Regions from separate parts of the Bacillus infantis NRRL B-14911 genome, predicted to be linked through region 2. Evidence: a T-box and tRNA genes for the amino acid it is inferred to sense, from the RefSeq annotation. Region 2 holds a T-box; the other holds one or more tRNA genes.
The links. The T-box of region 2 lies ahead of N288_RS17760 (valine--tRNA ligase). A T-box ahead of a tRNA ligase gene usually reads a tRNA of that ligase, here a tRNA-Val.

Region 1: it encodes a tRNA-Val, which carries the amino acid that the T-box ahead of N288_RS17760 (valine--tRNA ligase) is inferred to sense. The anticodon was not compared.

Annotation. Positions count from the first base shown of each region.
Region 1 is NC_022524.1:1,433,422-1,441,683, reverse strand. Features, by position in the region: gene N288_RS07415 (M55 family metallopeptidase) at 1-751, opposite strand, end outside; gene N288_RS07410 (DUF3870 domain-containing protein) at 916-1,245, opposite strand; gene N288_RS07405 (molybdopterin-dependent oxidoreductase) at 1,437-2,027, opposite strand; gene N288_RS07400 (LLM class flavin-dependent oxidoreductase) at 2,275-3,294, shown strand; tRNA gene N288_RS07395 (tRNA-Val) at 3,398-3,469, opposite strand; gene N288_RS07390 (hypothetical protein) at 3,652-4,356, opposite strand; gene N288_RS07385 (ATP-binding cassette domain-containing protein) at 4,353-5,180, opposite strand; gene N288_RS07380 (hypothetical protein) at 5,353-5,577, shown strand; gene N288_RS07375 (TRAP transporter permease) at 5,749-7,710, opposite strand; gene N288_RS07370 (DUF1850 domain-containing protein) at 7,700-8,230, opposite strand.
Region 2 is NC_022524.1:3,500,794-3,509,055, reverse strand. Features, by position in the region: gene ysxE (spore coat protein YsxE) at 94-1,164, shown strand; gene N288_RS17765 (hypothetical protein) at 1,171-1,362, opposite strand; T-box leader at 1,527-1,764, shown strand; gene N288_RS17760 (valine--tRNA ligase) at 1,836-4,478, shown strand; gene N288_RS17755 (bifunctional folylpolyglutamate synthase/dihydrofolate synthase) at 4,557-5,870, shown strand; gene N288_RS17750 (sensor domain-containing diguanylate cyclase) at 5,998-7,713, shown strand; gene N288_RS17745 (VWA domain-containing protein) at 7,908-8,262, shown strand, end outside.

The DNA of each region.
Region 1 (8,262 bases), 2.1 Mb from region 2:
CCTGGAACCGGACAGTTGTCGTTCCTTTTTCTATTTCCGTACCAGGCATAAGCCCTGCCCATTCTGCCTGGCCGTAGTTTGCAAATTCAATCCTCAGGAGAGGGGCATCCGGCGGGACAAGCGGTTTAACCTTTTCCCTGTTTTCGATAGCAGCGGCGGTTTTTTCTTTCAAAAGCATTCCGGCCTTAGCCGGTGTGAGGGTTTTTACAGCCGAACGGGAAATGGTCTGTTTTACAACGGCTGTCGTTACATTCGGAATAAGCTCTTCGGCTTCTTTGGCCGCCCTGTCATCGCCTGCAACCATGATCACCGGTACTCCAAAATGGCCTGCCACATATGCGTTGAATCCCAGCTCCCCGACTGCTGTGTCATTTATGTATATATTCCGGACACCGAATATCATGGTGTGAGACATTACACCTTCCATGGATGCCCGTGCATGATAGCCAGCGAATATAGCACCTGAGAATTCAGAATTTAAACCCTGGACCATGCTGAAAGGCTTAACATCCCCTGTGATCAGCTGGGTTTCCGGGTGCATCCTCTCAACAAGAAGATTATTCATTTTGGAATGGCTGTCATTCACCAGCACCTCAGTAGCACCGCGGTCAAAAGCTTCTGAAACAATAAAATTTGCTTCGTCTGTCATAATGATGCGGCTTCTTTCGTAATTATGCCTGGAAGAATCAACATGGGTATAATCAGACAGCCCGGTTATGCCTTCCATATCAACCGATAGATATATTTTCATAGACTCTCCACACTTTCAAATATTTTGAATTTTCTTACTATTATAGCGGATAAATTACTATATTTCAATAGCGTTATGAATAGAACTTAGGCTATTAAAAAAATCCAGCTGCCAGAGAGAGTCTCTAACAGCTGGATTTTATCTGGGTTCAGCAGAAAAAGCAGCTATACATTTAAATTTATTCCGGCTATTTGCTTGTACTTTATGCTGGCATTCTTAAAAGCAACCATCAGCGCTTTCTGGGAAGAACCAAAATACCGCGCTTCTATTTCAGAAAGGATGCCTTCTTCCTCCAGCATGGATTTCCCTGCAAACAATGACTTAACAAACAGGGAAGTCAGCCCAATTGTTGAAGAGCATTCTGCATCTTCAATCTTATGTGTGTCCCTGTCAATGACGAGTGCAATGAAAAAACCATTGTATTTCTGCATGATCGGATTATTGGAGGATGTCTTGCTGTCTCCAATAATATACACTGTGCTGTCCTGATACATATTGCCCTCCTGCGGCGCGGGGATATTATATGAGGCATTTATGCGGGAACATAAATATTCATTATAATGCACACGCCCTTATGGAAATTGTAATATAACAGAGACTGCTTTGACAATTATTTTTATGGATTTTTCTAAATTTTTTATCTATTCAAGCTTCAATAGTTATTAGAAAGGACCAAAAAGTCCCTTCATCTGTATCTTTCCTCCTTAAACGGATCGGCGGTCATGGAGTAGCCAAGCTCCTCCCAGAAGCCTTCTTCATCGTCTTTCATAAAACGGATGCCGGATACCCATTTTGAGCCTTTCCACAAATAGAAAGAGGCTGGAGGTATGAATCTCAGCGGGTAGCCATGCTTAGGGGATATTTCCTGCCATTCATGGTTTTCATCCTTCCATCTGTATACAAACAGGGCGTCATTGCCTAGAAGGTCCCCCAGAGGCAGGTTTGCAGAGTAGCCAAAACGGTCCCCGTTATAATACCCGTATATCTTTATATATTTGACATCTTCCTTGATATTGACCAGCTGCAGCAGTTCCCTTAAAGCGATGCCTTCAAACCTGGTCCCAAACTTGGACCAGGTAGTCACACAATGCATATCAATGCTGGACACCGTTTTTGGCAGCATCATCATTTCAGCATATGACAGGGAAACCTCCTCTTCTACCTCTCCAAAGAGCCTGAAATCCCAAGAAGCTTCATCAAATTCATAAACATCGCCCTGGTGGAGAACAGGCCATTTTTCAGTTTCAAATTGCCCTGGCGGCAGCACCCGCTTCACTGTCATCATCCTTTACAATTATATTTTCATTAAGAATAACCTTTGCAGCTTCCTCCCGCAAGAAATCCCCTTTACCAATCACTTTTTCAGGCAGTCCTCCCCGCAAATACCCAATGGGATATAAGCCTGGCCAGCGGGATTTTTCCGGTTTAAATCATAATATTTTGAGAGACTAATTACTGCTGATAAAATAGACATGAGCTGATGAACTGCAGCAGCCGCCATTCCAGAAGAAAGAAGTGACAATATGTCTGAGAATAAAAAGTTAAGCGATATTAAATATTCTGTACTTGATCTTTCACCTATCAATGAAGGCAGTACAGCAGCGGTTTCATTGAAGAATACTCTGGACCTCGCACAGCATGCCGAAAAATGGGGCTATACGCGCTATTGGCTTGCAGAGCATCATAATATGGCAGGGATCGCCAGCTCTGCTACTTCTGTTGTGATCGGACATGTCGCCGGGGGAACCTCTAGCATCAGGGTTGGTTCCGGCGGAATTATGCTTCCGAACCATGCACCGCTTGTCATAGCAGAGCAGTTCGGTACATTGGAATCTCTTTATCCGGGCAGAATTGACCTTGGTCTCGGGCGTGCGCCGGGCACTGACCAGCTAACAGCACATGCATTGCGCAGGGACCGCGGAAACGATGGACAGGATTTCCCTGAACAGCTTGAAGAACTCCGGGAGTATTTTGAAGCAGAGTCGCCGGCTGAAAGGAAAAGAGTAAGAGCCATTCCAGGCGAAGGCTTGAATATACCGATCTGGCTTTTGGGCTCAAGCGGCTTCAGCGCCAGGCTCTCTGCCCAGCTGGGACTGCCTTTTGCGTTTGCCAGCCACTTCTCTCCTGATAATACCCTGCCTGCCCTTCAGCTTTACCGAAGCCATTTTACGCCATCAGATGAACTATCTGAGCCTTATGCAATGGTAGGGGTCAATGTGATTGCCGCTGATACACAGGAAGAAGCTGAAAGGCTCGCCACTAGCATGCAGCAGCAGTTCCTTAATTTGATCCGCAATACACCAGGTGCCCTGAAGCCGCCTGTCGACAACATGGATGAACTATGGAGTGAATACGAAAAGGCTCTGCTGCAGCAGCAGCTTGGCTCATCCATTATTGGCGATGCAGAAACGGTGCAGAAGAAGCTGCAGGAATTCCTGGACAAAACTCAGGCTAATGAATTCATGGTCAACGCCCAAATTTATGATCACAAAGCCCGCTTGCGGTCATTTGAAATTGTTAGTGAGATCATGAAAAAACAGTAAACAAAAAGGGCTGCCGATAAATCTCGGCAGCCCTTTTTTGCTTCTATACTAAATATCATCAAAAAAAGATGCGTGGCATTATACTGCCACGCATCCTTCAGTATGATCTGAGAGGGATTCGAACCCCCGACCCCTTCCCTGTCAAGGAAGTATTCTCCCGCTGAACTATCAGATCGTGTCTTAACTACATATTTAATTATATTCATTTTCGGGGCAAAGTCAATACTATTTCAGATATTTTTTCGTTTTAATATATTTTTTATTTTGCGGTTTGGAGAACGTCTCCATTGCCTAAAGAGGCATGTGACAGTTCCCCTTAACCAATTTGTTAAATATGAATCCTCAATCGATGTCCATTCACGCTTCCTTTTTTAAAAATAAACGAACCCCCGCAGCAGCTGCTGCCAAACAGTAAGCCACTATAATCAGACTGTCTTTAAGCAATGGTGCCAGTTTAGCCGCAATGTCCCCCTGGCTTAGATAACTCAGCGCCCTCATGACAGGGGGCAGCAGCCACAGGAACCAGGAAGCTCCCTTCCACTCATCTGCAGCTGATTCTGCTGCTAATGAAGCTGTAAGTATGAGAACAGCGGCCAGCCAGGCATACCTTTTATCCGCGTTCAGTCCGCCAGAGAAAAGCATTGATACAAGCAGGCCCAGAATCGCCAGCATAATATGGGCATAGAAAGCCAGCAGGTAAAAAGAAATCTCCATTTCCAATCTAAAGCTTCCTGTGATCACAGGAAAGTAGATAGCAAATATCATGAGCGGCAGGGAGGAGACAAACACAGCAGCTGCCTTGCCAGCAAGGTATTTCTTTTTGCTGCCCAGGTGTGACATAAGGATAAACTTTTCCTGTTCCTGATCCAAGGAAAAGAAAAGCATGCCCAGCCAGGCTGTACACAAATATAAAGCAATCGATGAGACCGCGTAGCTGCTAAGGACGGGTGCCCCTTCGTAGGTGTACAATACGAAAATCCAGACCAGGTAAACAGTATACGGAGGCAGGAATCTGTAAGATCTGATTACACTTCTGAGCTGATACTGAAGGAAAGCCATCAAAGCGCTCCCCCCCTTTCTATCACTTCAACAATTGAACAGCCAGAATCAAGAAGGCTTTTTAGAAGGACGTCTGATGCCGAAGCTGCTTCTTTAATAATAAACAGGTTATGGTCCAATTGGCTATACTGAACAGCTGGCAACTCTTTTAGGATTGAAATATGCGGGACTAGGGCTTTTATGTATTTTACGGCTTCTGCAACATTATTAACATCAGATACAACAGAACCATTTTCCAATTCAATCACCCTGTCCGCCGCCTCTCTGACAAGGAAGTTTTCATGAGCAGTAAAAGCAATGGCCATTTTTCCTTTAAGGCCTGGAAGGTACCTGAGGAATGCCTGCTGGGCTTCCTCGTCCAGACCGGTCAATGGCTCATCCAGGAGGAGAACATCCGGCTGCAGCAGAAGGGCCTGGATAATCCCAGCCTTCTGCATCGTTCCCTTAGAACAATTCTTCAAGGGAGTTTCCAGAAACCCTTCTGCATTGAATAACTCAGCATAATATTCAATCTCTTCCTCAAGCTCTGACTTCGTTCGGCCTCCCATTCTTCCTGCAGACAAAAGAAACTCTCTCATCCTGAACCGATTTTGATCAGGGAAATGTTCAGGAACAAACCCGATCTTCTTGGTCCTCCTTTTTACGCTTCCGGCAGTAGGTTCAAAAAAACCTGCCATCAGTTTCAATAAGGTGCTTTTCCCAGAGCCATTGTGCCCGATTATAGCTGCCCGTTCACCCTCATCCAGCTTTAAATTAATATTAGTGAGAATCATCTTCCCTTTTATGTTTTTCTCTGCCTCAATTAATTCAATCATATGCTTATTCATAGTAATCCCCTAGTCGATTTTCTTTAAAGCAAGCACCGATATATCATGTGACTCTAAAATGTAAAAAAATGAAAAAAAGTTAAGCCTCATACTTGAAAAAGAACATTTGTTCGCATATAATAAAAATACAAGAAATGAAAGCCCTAAGAAGGCTTAATGGGAGGAAAACTAAATGAAAGGCATTTTATACAGATCAATGGAAAAAAATATGGCTATACAGGTAATCTATCTTTCCGCCAAGAACAAGCTGACACAAAGGAAGATTTTAGTAAAGGATATAAATGGGACTACCGTTCTTGCCTATTGCTTCACAAGAAGGCAAATGAGAATCTTCAAGCTCGAAAACATTCTTTCGCTCATGCCGGAAAAAGAGCAGACATACCGTAAAATCAGCTAATTTCAATATTTGTATTGGGATTAGCTCTTCTGCTTTGGCCACCTATATTTCGCCTCCGCCCCACTCGATTTGCAATCAAGCTATGTTAATATTCAAAAATCTTCCTCCACATCCATATTATCACAATTTTAATCATTCAAAAAAGGAGCCCGATTGGACTCCCTTTGTAATTCAGCCTGCAGTCTGCGGCTTTAGTGAATCATCCCTTTTAATAACGAACTGAAGGATGATAAGAGCTGCAAATGAAACAAGGCCGATTATATCTGTTAAAGTTTCTGGATAGATGAGGCATAAACCACCAACAATGCCGATTATGCGTTCAAACCACCACAGCCTTCTGAACCAGTAGCCGATAACACCTGACCCGATAGCCATCATTCCCGCAAGAGCAGTAAAGACTACCCAGACCAGATAATACCATGTTGTATCAATCATTAACAATTCAGGCGAAAGAACGAACATATACGGAATGATAAAGGCCGCGATCGCCAGCTTCGCCGAATTGACCCCGGTCTTGATCGGCTCCCCTCCGGATACACCAGCGGCTGCGAAGGCTGCAAGTGCAACTGGCGGTGTAATATCGGCAATGATGCCAAAATAAAAGACAAACAGGTGGGCTGATAAATCAGGCACACCAAGCAAAATGATGGCAGGTGCCGCGATGGTTGATGTAATGACGTAGTTTGCTGTCGTCGGTGAACCCATCCCGAGGACGATGGCAGCCAGCATCGTGAGCATAAGCGTCGGTATTAAAGCACCGCCGGCCAGATCAAGCAGTCCATTTGCCAGCTTCAGCCCCAGCCCTGTCTTGGTTACCACACCGACGATAATGCCGGCAGCTGCGGTTGCAGCGGCTACACCAAGGGCAGTTCTTGCACCGTCAACGAGCGCGTCAATAGCATCTTTAAAATTAATCCTGGTTTCTTTTTTGATAGCGCTGACTGCTATTGTAATGAGGATAGACCAGAGAGCGGCCCTAATTACACTCATACCGCTCATAAGCAGGACGACCACTGCCAGGATAGGCAGCAGCAGATAGATTTTGCTCAGCACTTTTTTGCGGTTTGGCATTTCTTCTTTCTTCAGGCCCCTGAGCCCTATTCTTTTCGCTTCAAAGTGGGTCATGATCCATATCCCCGTGAAATAAAGAAGGGCAGGAATCGCTGCTGCTTTGGCAATATCCCAGTAGGTGATGCCTCCGCCAATGAATTCGACCATCAGGAAGGCCGCAGCCCCCATGATTGGCGGCATCAGCTGTCCGCCTGTAGAAGCTGCTGCCTCAACCGCTCCGGCAAATTCCTTCTTGTATCCAAGCTTTTTCATCATCGGGATTGTAAAAGAACCTGAAGTTACCACATTGGCAACTGAGCTCCCGCTGATCGTACCCTGAAGTGCACTGGAGAAGATCGCTACCTTCGCAGGCCCGCCTGTCCTTTTTCCGGCAATGCTGACAGCCAGATCATTGAAATATTGCCCCACACCCGTTTTTACCAGGAACGACCCGAACAGCAGGAACAGGAAAATGAAGGTGGCAGAAACTCCGAGGGGCGTACCCAATATCCCTTCGGTTGTAAAGAACATCGTCTGCACCAGCCTTTGGAGATCCAAGCCTCTGTGCGCAAGGAATCCGGGCATATAAGGACCGTATAAGGCATACGCAAGAAAAAGGGCAGCAATGATGGTTATAGGAAGCCCGACTGCCCTCCTGGTTGCCTCAAGGACAAGGATGATTGCTGTAAGTCCAATATAAAAATCAAGATCAGTCAAACGGCCGACCCTCATAACGATTTCATCAATCATAAGCGGCCAGTATGCCCCTACTGCAACCGCAGCAATGGCAAGGATTAAATCATACCAAGCTACCTTATGCTTTTTCCCCCTGTCCTTTTTCCTCGCCGGGAAAAGAAGAAAAATAAGCGCAAGTGCAAATCCCAAGTGGATGGAACGCTGTAGCTGCGCTGTCAATACACCGAATATTCCAGTGTAAAGCTGAAATAGGGAGAAGGACAGCAAGCCTAAAAAGACAATCCATCCCAGCACTCCCTTCAGCTTTCGCGTCCCCGCTTCGGGATCATATTTTTCGAGCAGCTCCTGCTGCTGTTCCTGAGTCAGTGTTTCTCCTTTATTGCTCAAGGATATTCACTCCTTCCAACTGCTGGTAAATGTTTATTTTATCAATTGTAAATCTTACCCATGTTCCCGGCTCGATAAAACCTGCCATAGGATACTCGGTTCCGTTATATATAATTCTATGATTTGCCCTGACCTTGCCTGTCCGCATATCAAAATGAGGGAATACTCTATTCATATTCCGGATATAGTATTTCCCGTCCTTTTGTTCAAATACCTCACCTGCGGAAGCGTTGTCAGGCATGCCGATCGCAAAATCTTCATACATAAGCTCGTATTGCCGGATCTTCAAATCCTTTGTTGGTTTATAGCTCTCTACCACATCTGAAAGATGGATTGAATGGGTATATTTTATTTTAAAAATTTCTTCCTCGGTGAAAGGGATATAGGCAAGCACTTTGCCTGTATTTTGGTATTGAATTACAAGTGCTTTTTTGTAAGGGATAAAGATAATAATTGCAATGGCAGCAATTAAGAGGGGAAGCAGCAATAATGCTCTCTTCAATCTAGTTCGTTTTTTCATCAGGACCCCCTGTTAGAAAATGGGATGAAGGC
Region 2 (8,262 bases):
ATGAAACAGGCTGGGCAGGTATGGAGGTACCTGTTCAACTGTTTCTTTTATTTCCGGAGGATCACTACGCCAATAAGAAAGTGGGATACGCGTATGGAAGGAAGCAACAGGTTAGCAGCGGTTTCCCCGATTTTAAAGCACTATGCCGTCCAGCCCCACTTTGTGGAAGACTACGGCAGGACCAGGAAGATCTATTCCGATAAAGGCGTTTTTGCACTGAAAAAGCTGAAAGCAAAGCATGGGACCGATTTTATCAGGCAGGTTCAGTCCCTTTATCAGAAGGGCTACAACCGGATAGTGCCGATCTATCCGGCTGCTGACGGCCGCTACGCTGTTTTTCATGAGAGTGAACTGTATTATTTAATGCCATGGCTCGCCAATGAAGAAAAAGAAAACCGTTTTGAACGCCATCAGCAGATGTTCCGGGAACTGGCACGGCTGCACACACTGTCATTGAAGGAAGTCAATGTCACCAGCGAGGAGCGGCAGGAGCATTATGAAAAGACCCTGCTCGCCTGGGAGAAGGAGACAGAATTCTGCGAGGGATTTATTGATGAATGTGAAAGAAAGCAGTATATGGCGCCATTCGAGCTCCTTTTCTGCCTGTATTACCATGATATTACCCAGGCGCTGAAATTTTCGAAAGGCAAGCTGAAGGATTGGCATGAAAAAACGAAGGATGATGAAAAAGCGCGGACTGTCATCATCCATGGAAAAGTTTCAACAGAGCATTTTCTGTATGATGAAAGAGGCTACGGATATTTCAGCAACTTTGAAAAATCGCGCCAGGCTTCCCCGCTCCACGATCTCCTGCCGTTTCTGTCGCGCTCTTTAAGAAGTTACCCGAAGCGGAGCGATGAATCGGTTGAGTGGCTGTATACCTACTTTAAATATATGCCGTTCAAGCAGGATGAAATGCTCTTGTTCCAGAGCTATCTTGCCCACCCGGGCCCTGTCCTGAGAGAGGCGGAAAACTACCATAAGAACCGCGGTTCTGCAGATGAAAGAAAGCTCGTCCAGCAGTTTCAGCGCCAATTCTGGCTTCTGAAGAATACAGAGTACATCGTCATGAGGATCGACGAAATCGAAAGGCAGAAGCAGCAGGCACAGGAAGCGGCAAAAGCCCAGGCCGAACAGGAAGGAGCCCCGGACAATTCGTCCTGAGGGCTCCTAAATGAATTCAAGATGGAGTGCCAGAGCCAGCAAGATAAAGACTGAAAGCAAAAGAACATCGAAGGTCGTAGGAATGAGAATGGTCCGTATTCCCTGAAAGACACAGAAGGGAATTATGAATTGGGCACAAACACTTCTAAAGGTCCTCAGCCATGGAGGCAGGGTATAAGGATTGAATTTCCTTTTCATCTGTTTTCCCCCTAATCTCTTTTACACCATTCTATGTCCCTTCCCCAGGTTAAGTGCCTATTTTTTAGAATCGTACGGGCAGATGTATGATTTTAAAAAATATTGCCGATACTTATTGACTATAAACCGCGAAATTCGGTACTATATCATATATAAATATCATTAGAAAAGCATTGACAGGGAAGAGTACAGTGCAAGCTGCCTAAAGAGAGGAAAACCCCAAGCTGAAAGGTTTTCCAGGCAGAATCATTGGAAGGTCGCCCTTGAGCTTCTTTCGCGAACAGAACGTGTTCACAGTAGCGAAAGACGGGAAAACCGTTATCAGATTAAGCGCCTGGCAGGATTGCATTACTTGCCCGGAAAAAAGGTGGTACCGCGAAATCAGCTCCATTCGTCCTTTTATTGACGGATGGAGTTTTTTATTTGTTCAGGTACCCACAACACTAACAGATACAAGGAAGGCAGGGAATACAATGGAGAATAATGAATTGGCGATGCCAACAAAGTATGATCCCCAGAATATTGAAAAGGGACGGTATGAATGGTGGATCGGTAACAAATTTTTTGAAGCGAAGGATGATCAAAGCAAAGAGCCTTATACGATCGTCATCCCGCCGCCGAACGTAACAGGAAGGCTTCACCTCGGCCATGCCTGGGATACCACGCTTCAGGATATCCTTACCCGCATGAAGAGGATGCAGGGCTATGATGTATTATGGCTTCCGGGCATGGACCATGCCGGCATCGCAACACAGGCGAAAGTCGAGCAGAAGCTGAAAAGCGAAGGAAAATCCCGCTACGATCTCGGCCGCGAAGCATTTGTCCAGGAAACATGGAAATGGAAAGAAGAATATGCAGACCATATCCGCCAGCAGTGGTCTAAGCTCGGCCTGGGACTTGATTACAGCCGCGAGCGCTTCACAATGGATGAGGGGCTTTCCAAGGCGGTTAATAAAGTTTTTGTCTCTCTTTATAAAAAAGGCCTGATTTACCGCGGCGAATATATCATCAACTGGGATCCAGCCACAAAAACTGCGCTCTCAGATATCGAAGTAATTCACCAGGATGTCCAGGGCGCCTTTTATCATATGAACTACCCGCTTGCAGACGGTTCAGGATCCATTGAGGTCGCCACAACCCGTCCGGAGACCATGCTTGGCGATACAGCTGTAGCGGTTCACCCTGAAGACGAACGCTATCAGCATCTGATAGGGAAAAATGTTGTCCTCCCGATTACCGGCCGTGAAATCCCGATTGTTGCCGATGATTATGTGGATAAGGAATTCGGATCTGGTGCGGTTAAAATCACTCCTGCACATGACCCGAACGATTTTGAAATCGGGAACCGCCACGATCTTCCGCGCATCCTTGTCATGAACGAGGACGGAACCATGAATGAAAATGCCGGCAAATACAACGGCCTCGACCGCTTTGACTGCCGCAAGCAGATCGTGAAGGACCTGCAGGACAGCGGCGTACTTTTCAAAATTGAAGAGCATATGCATTCTGTCGGCCATTCTGAGCGGAGCGGAGCTGTGGTTGAGCCATATTTGTCCACACAATGGTTCGTCAAGATGCAGCCGCTGGCAGACGAAGCGGTAGCACTGCAGCAGAAAGAAGATAAAGTCAACTTCATCCCGGACCGCTTTGAAAACACATATCTCCGCTGGATGGAAAATATCCGCGACTGGTGCATCTCCAGGCAGCTCTGGTGGGGCCACCGCATCCCGGCCTGGTATCACAAGGAAACAGGCGAGGTGTATGTAGATTCCGAGCCTCCGGCTGATGCTGAGAATTGGACCCAGGATAATGATGTTCTTGATACCTGGTTCAGCTCCGCCCTATGGCCATTCTCTACAATGGGCTGGCCGGATGAAGAAAACCCTGATTTCAAGCGCTATTATCCGACAGCAAGCCTTGTAACAGGCTATGACATCATCTTCTTCTGGGTATCCAGAATGATTTTCCAAGGCCTTGAGTTTACAGGAGAGCGCCCATTCAAGGATGTACTCATCCACGGACTGGTAAGAGATGAGCAAGGCAGGAAAATGAGCAAATCACTCGGCAACGGAGTAGATCCTATGGATGTCATTGCCCAGTACGGTGCCGATTCACTCCGCTACTTCCTGTCGACTGGAAGCTCGCCTGGACAGGATTTGCGCTTCAGCATGGAAAAGGTAGAAGCAACTTGGAATTTCGCCAATAAAATTTGGAATGCCTCCCGCTTCGCCCTTATGAATATGGCTGGCCTGAAATTTGAAGACATCGATTTAACAGGAGAAAAATCAGTAGCTGATAAATGGATCCTCACAAGGCTGAACGAAACGATTGAAACGGTAACAAGGCTTTCAGACCGCTATGAATTCGGTGAAGTCGGCCGTGTGCTTTATAACTTCATCTGGGACGATTTCTGCGACTGGTATATTGAAATGGCGAAGCTTCCGCTTTATGGGGAAGACGAAGCGGCAAAGAAAACGACCCGTTCGATTCTTGCATATGTACTGGATAATACCATGAGGCTTCTCCACCCGTTCATGCCTTTCATTACAGAAGAAATCTGGCAGAACCTTCCTCACAGCGGTGAATCAATCACGATCGCTGAGTGGCCGAAGGTGAAAGAAGAATACACTGATAAAAAGGCAGCAGGCGATATGAAGCTGCTTGTTGAAATCATCCGTTCTGTCCGGAACAGCCGTGCAGAAGTGAATACACCATTGAGCAAGAAGATCAAGATGATTCTGAAGCCGAATGATGACGATGTTCTTGCTACTCTCACAGCCAATAAAGCTTATATTGAGCGCTTCTGCAATCCGGAAGAGCTTGAGATCAGCCCTGCTGCCGCAACACCTGATAAGGCAATGACAGCAGTCGTTTCCGGAGCTGAGATCATCCTTCCGCTGGAGGGACTCATCAACATCGATGAAGAAATTGCCCGGTTGAAAAAAGAGTGGGATAAGCTGAACAAAGAGGTTGAGCGTGTACAGAAGAAGCTCTCCAATGAAGGCTTTGTTAAAAAAGCGCCTGAAAAGGTCATTGAAGAAGAACGCGCCAAAGAAAAGGACTATACTGAAAAGAGAGCGATTGTAGAAGCTCGCTTAAATGAACTAAAAGGGTAAACCACCCATAACGGAAAAGGCGGATCCAGGAAGGATTCGTCTTTCCGTATGGTTTCCTATGTATGGAGGCAGATACTTATGTTTCAAACGTACGAAGAAGCAATATCCTGGATCCACTCCCGCCTTCGCCTCGGAATCAAGCCAGGGCTAAAGCGGATGGAATGGATGATGGAAAAATTGGGCCATCCCGAGAGAAAGCTCAAGAGTGTACATATCGGAGGAACGAATGGGAAGGGATCAACGGTTGCCTATTTGCGTTCCATCCTTGTGAGTGCCGGATTCAAGACTGGTACCTTCACCTCTCCTTATTTTGAACAATTCAATGAAAGAATCAGCCTGAATGGCCAGCCTGTGAAGGATGAAGAAATCCTCAGGCTTGTTAATGATATTTACCCGCTCAGCGAGGAGCTGGAAAAGACGGAGCTTGGGGCACCGACTGAGTTTGAAGTTATTACTGCAATGGCCTTCCGATATTTTGCCGACGTAAATCCGGTTGATATCGCCCTGTTTGAAGTCGGCCTGGGAGGAAGGTTTGATTCGACCAATATCGTCCATCCGCTTCTGTCCATCATCACCAGCATCGGCCTTGACCACACAGCCATCCTTGGAGACACCTATGAACAGATAGCCTTTGAAAAAGCGGGGATCATCAAAAGCGGTGTCCCTGCCTTGACGGCTGTTTCACAAGAGGGAGCCCTTTCTGTTATTAAAAAAACAGCTAAAGAAAAGAACGCGAAGCTGTACCGGCTTGGCAGCGAAATCGGAATCAGTGATCATCAATCGTCTGACCATGGTGAAAGGTTTACCGTCAGCACGATTTTCCGGGAATATAAGAACCTTGAAATCAGCATGCTGGGATCTCATCAGACAAGGAATGCCGCGCTTGCAGCTGCGGCCGCAGGAATCCTGAACCAGTACTACTCCTTTATGATAGAAGAAAAAGATCTTAGGAAAGGTCTGTCCGAAGCCTATTGGCCAGGCAGGCTTGAACGCCTTTCTGACAATCCTGTCGTTCTCATGGACGGAGCCCATAATGAAGAAGGCATCATGGCTCTTGCAGATGAGCTGGGCAAAAGGTATGATGGCAAAAAAATAGCAGTTGTCTTCGCAGCATTGTCAGACAAGAAGCTGGACAAAATGATCAGAATCCTTGATGGAGCTGCCGATAGAATTACATTTACCCAATTTGATTTCCCAAGGGCGGCGGATGCTGAAATGCTTGCCGGCCTTAGTATATCCAGAAATAAAACGGCCTGTGCCAGCTGGGAAGAGGCCATCAGGACAGAATTGTCGAACCTGCAGTCTGCTGATGTTCTGGTGATTACAGGGTCGCTCTATTTCCTCTCTGCCGCAAAACCATTTCTGAATTCACTGATTGGAAAAAGGTGTTGATGCTTTGGCAGAGCAGCGCATTATTAGAGTGACAAATTTTTGGAAATTTGATACAATAATATTTATTTTGTGACTATTCTACTATATTGTAAATATTTGGGTATTTTGAGGCGGAAGGATGGGGATTATGGTTAAGCAGGGAGCGATAAAATACATATGGATCATCTGGGCGCTGACTGTGCCTGCCGGAGTCTGGCTAACCTATACCCTCTATCCTCCGCAGCCTGCAGCTTTGAACGTCGATGTCCTGGCATTTATGCTGCTTATGTTTTTTGTATCATCCATGCCGATCATCATCAATAACGTGCCCGTGTTTATGCTGCAGTGGGTGGCTTTTGCCGTTTTTTTGACTTTCGGCATCTTTATCGAAATGCTTCTTGTACAGGCTTCAGTCATCTTTCTCCTTCTGAAGCTCCGGCTTCCGAAAAGCCAGTCTTACAGGTTTCCGCTCAATTCATTTATGTTCTTTGTGGTTTCCTTCATAAGCGGGATTTTTTATTATTCCCTTGGCGGAAAGCAGGGAGCCGACCTGATGGAGCACGGCCCTTCCTTATGGCTGTCCATCCTGTATCCGATTGTCTATTATGTTGTGAATCAGCTTGTCCTTTCCCTGATCCTTTTTTTCCTGCATAAGCAGAAAACGAATTTTTTCGGGAAGGATTTTATATGGGAGTCGCTTACATCGATCATGACGCTGCCGGTCGGATTCATGCTCTATATCCTCTATCGTGAAGTGGGGCTATTATCCATCCTGTTTGTAGGCGTACCTTTTGCCAGCCTGTCTATTATCCTGGGACTCTATAATTCCAGCGAAAAGGTGAACGATTATCTGCACAAAGCAGCCGAAATCGGCCATCAGCTTGCTGAGCGCCTCAACAGGAATGAAGTGATGGAGCTTTTTATCGAAAAGCTGATCGGCATGCTGCCGGTAGACTATGCTTATATCCTTGATGTGGTCGATGAGTCTGAGCTCAAGCTTCTTTATCAGGTGGAGGATGGAGAGCGGACCACACCGTCAGCACTCCCGCTGCGCAGAAATGAGGGCATCAGCGGGCTTGTATGGGCTACAGGGAAAGCTGCCCTTTTCAGTACGAAAAAAGAATGGAAGACAGCAGCCAAAGGCTATATGCCGAAGGAGGTCGAAAGCGTCCTCTGCGTTCCCATCGCCCGCTCAAGCAAAGTTGTCGGTGTCCTCCTTCTCGCCTCCCGAAAGAAAAGGGCCTATGAAAAATATCAGCTGATGATTGTGGACATCCTTTGTTCCCACTTCGCAGTCGCCATTGAAAACGCAAGGAACTATGAAAGAACAAAGGAAAACAGCGAACGCTGTGCATTGACGAAGCTGTATAATTACCGCTATTTTGACGTGCTTCTTGGAGAAGAGTTCATAAGGATGGAATCTGGAAAACGGAGCGTCCTTTCGCTCATCATCCTGGATATCGATCACTTTAAAAGCGTAAACGATACTTTTGGGCACCAGAGCGGGAATGAGATCCTGATCGAACTGGCAGAAAGGCTATCCTTGCTCACAGAGCCATACGGAACTGTAGCGCGATATGGCGGAGAGGAGTTTGTTGTCCTGCTTCCTGACGCGGAAAAGCAGGAGGCTCTTGAGCTTGCCGAAGTCATCCGCCTTGCCATCGCCACCCAGCCTTTTACCATCACCCAGCATATGGACGGCGACGGCTCCAGGCTCTCAGTCAGCATCACTGCCTCTATTGGCGTTGCATCTGCACCAGTGGATGCAGATGATCCGCTCGCCCTTATCCGCCATGCCGACCGCGCTTTGTATGTAGGCGCGAAAAGAGCAGGGAGGAATCGGGTGGCGGAGTATGTGAAATAGGAAAATCCCCTGTTGGGGATTTTTTTATTTTGTTGTTTTCTGGCAGTTCCTGTTATGAAGAATCAAACTGCAAAATATGATAAATTCCGCAAGATAAAGCTTTGGAATCTATAGGTAAATTGGTATAATAATAGTAAAAATGACACAGTTGACATCTGAGAGTTTTATATAGAGGAAAATGAGAAAGGGGGAACATGATGAGGAAGTATAGCAGAGCTATATCTGCCATCCTGATGCTGCAGCTGCTGATCCTTATGCTTTCCTATACAGGAAAGGATATATTGGCAGCAGAAGAAGCGGGGGTGGATTTTAGCGCAAAGGCATCGCAATCTGTCATCGTTAAACCGCAGAACAGCAATGCCGAGGGAAGCATCGACTTCCACCTGACGCCAAAAGGCAAAGCCACTAACGCAAACCGCGACCCGATTGATGTAGTGTTTGTTTTTGATAAATCGGGGTCGATGAATGACTCTGGCAAGAATCCGCAAAAGTTTCAGAGTGCCAAAGATGCCATGACGGCAGCTGTGAACTTTTTCAAGGAAAATGCAG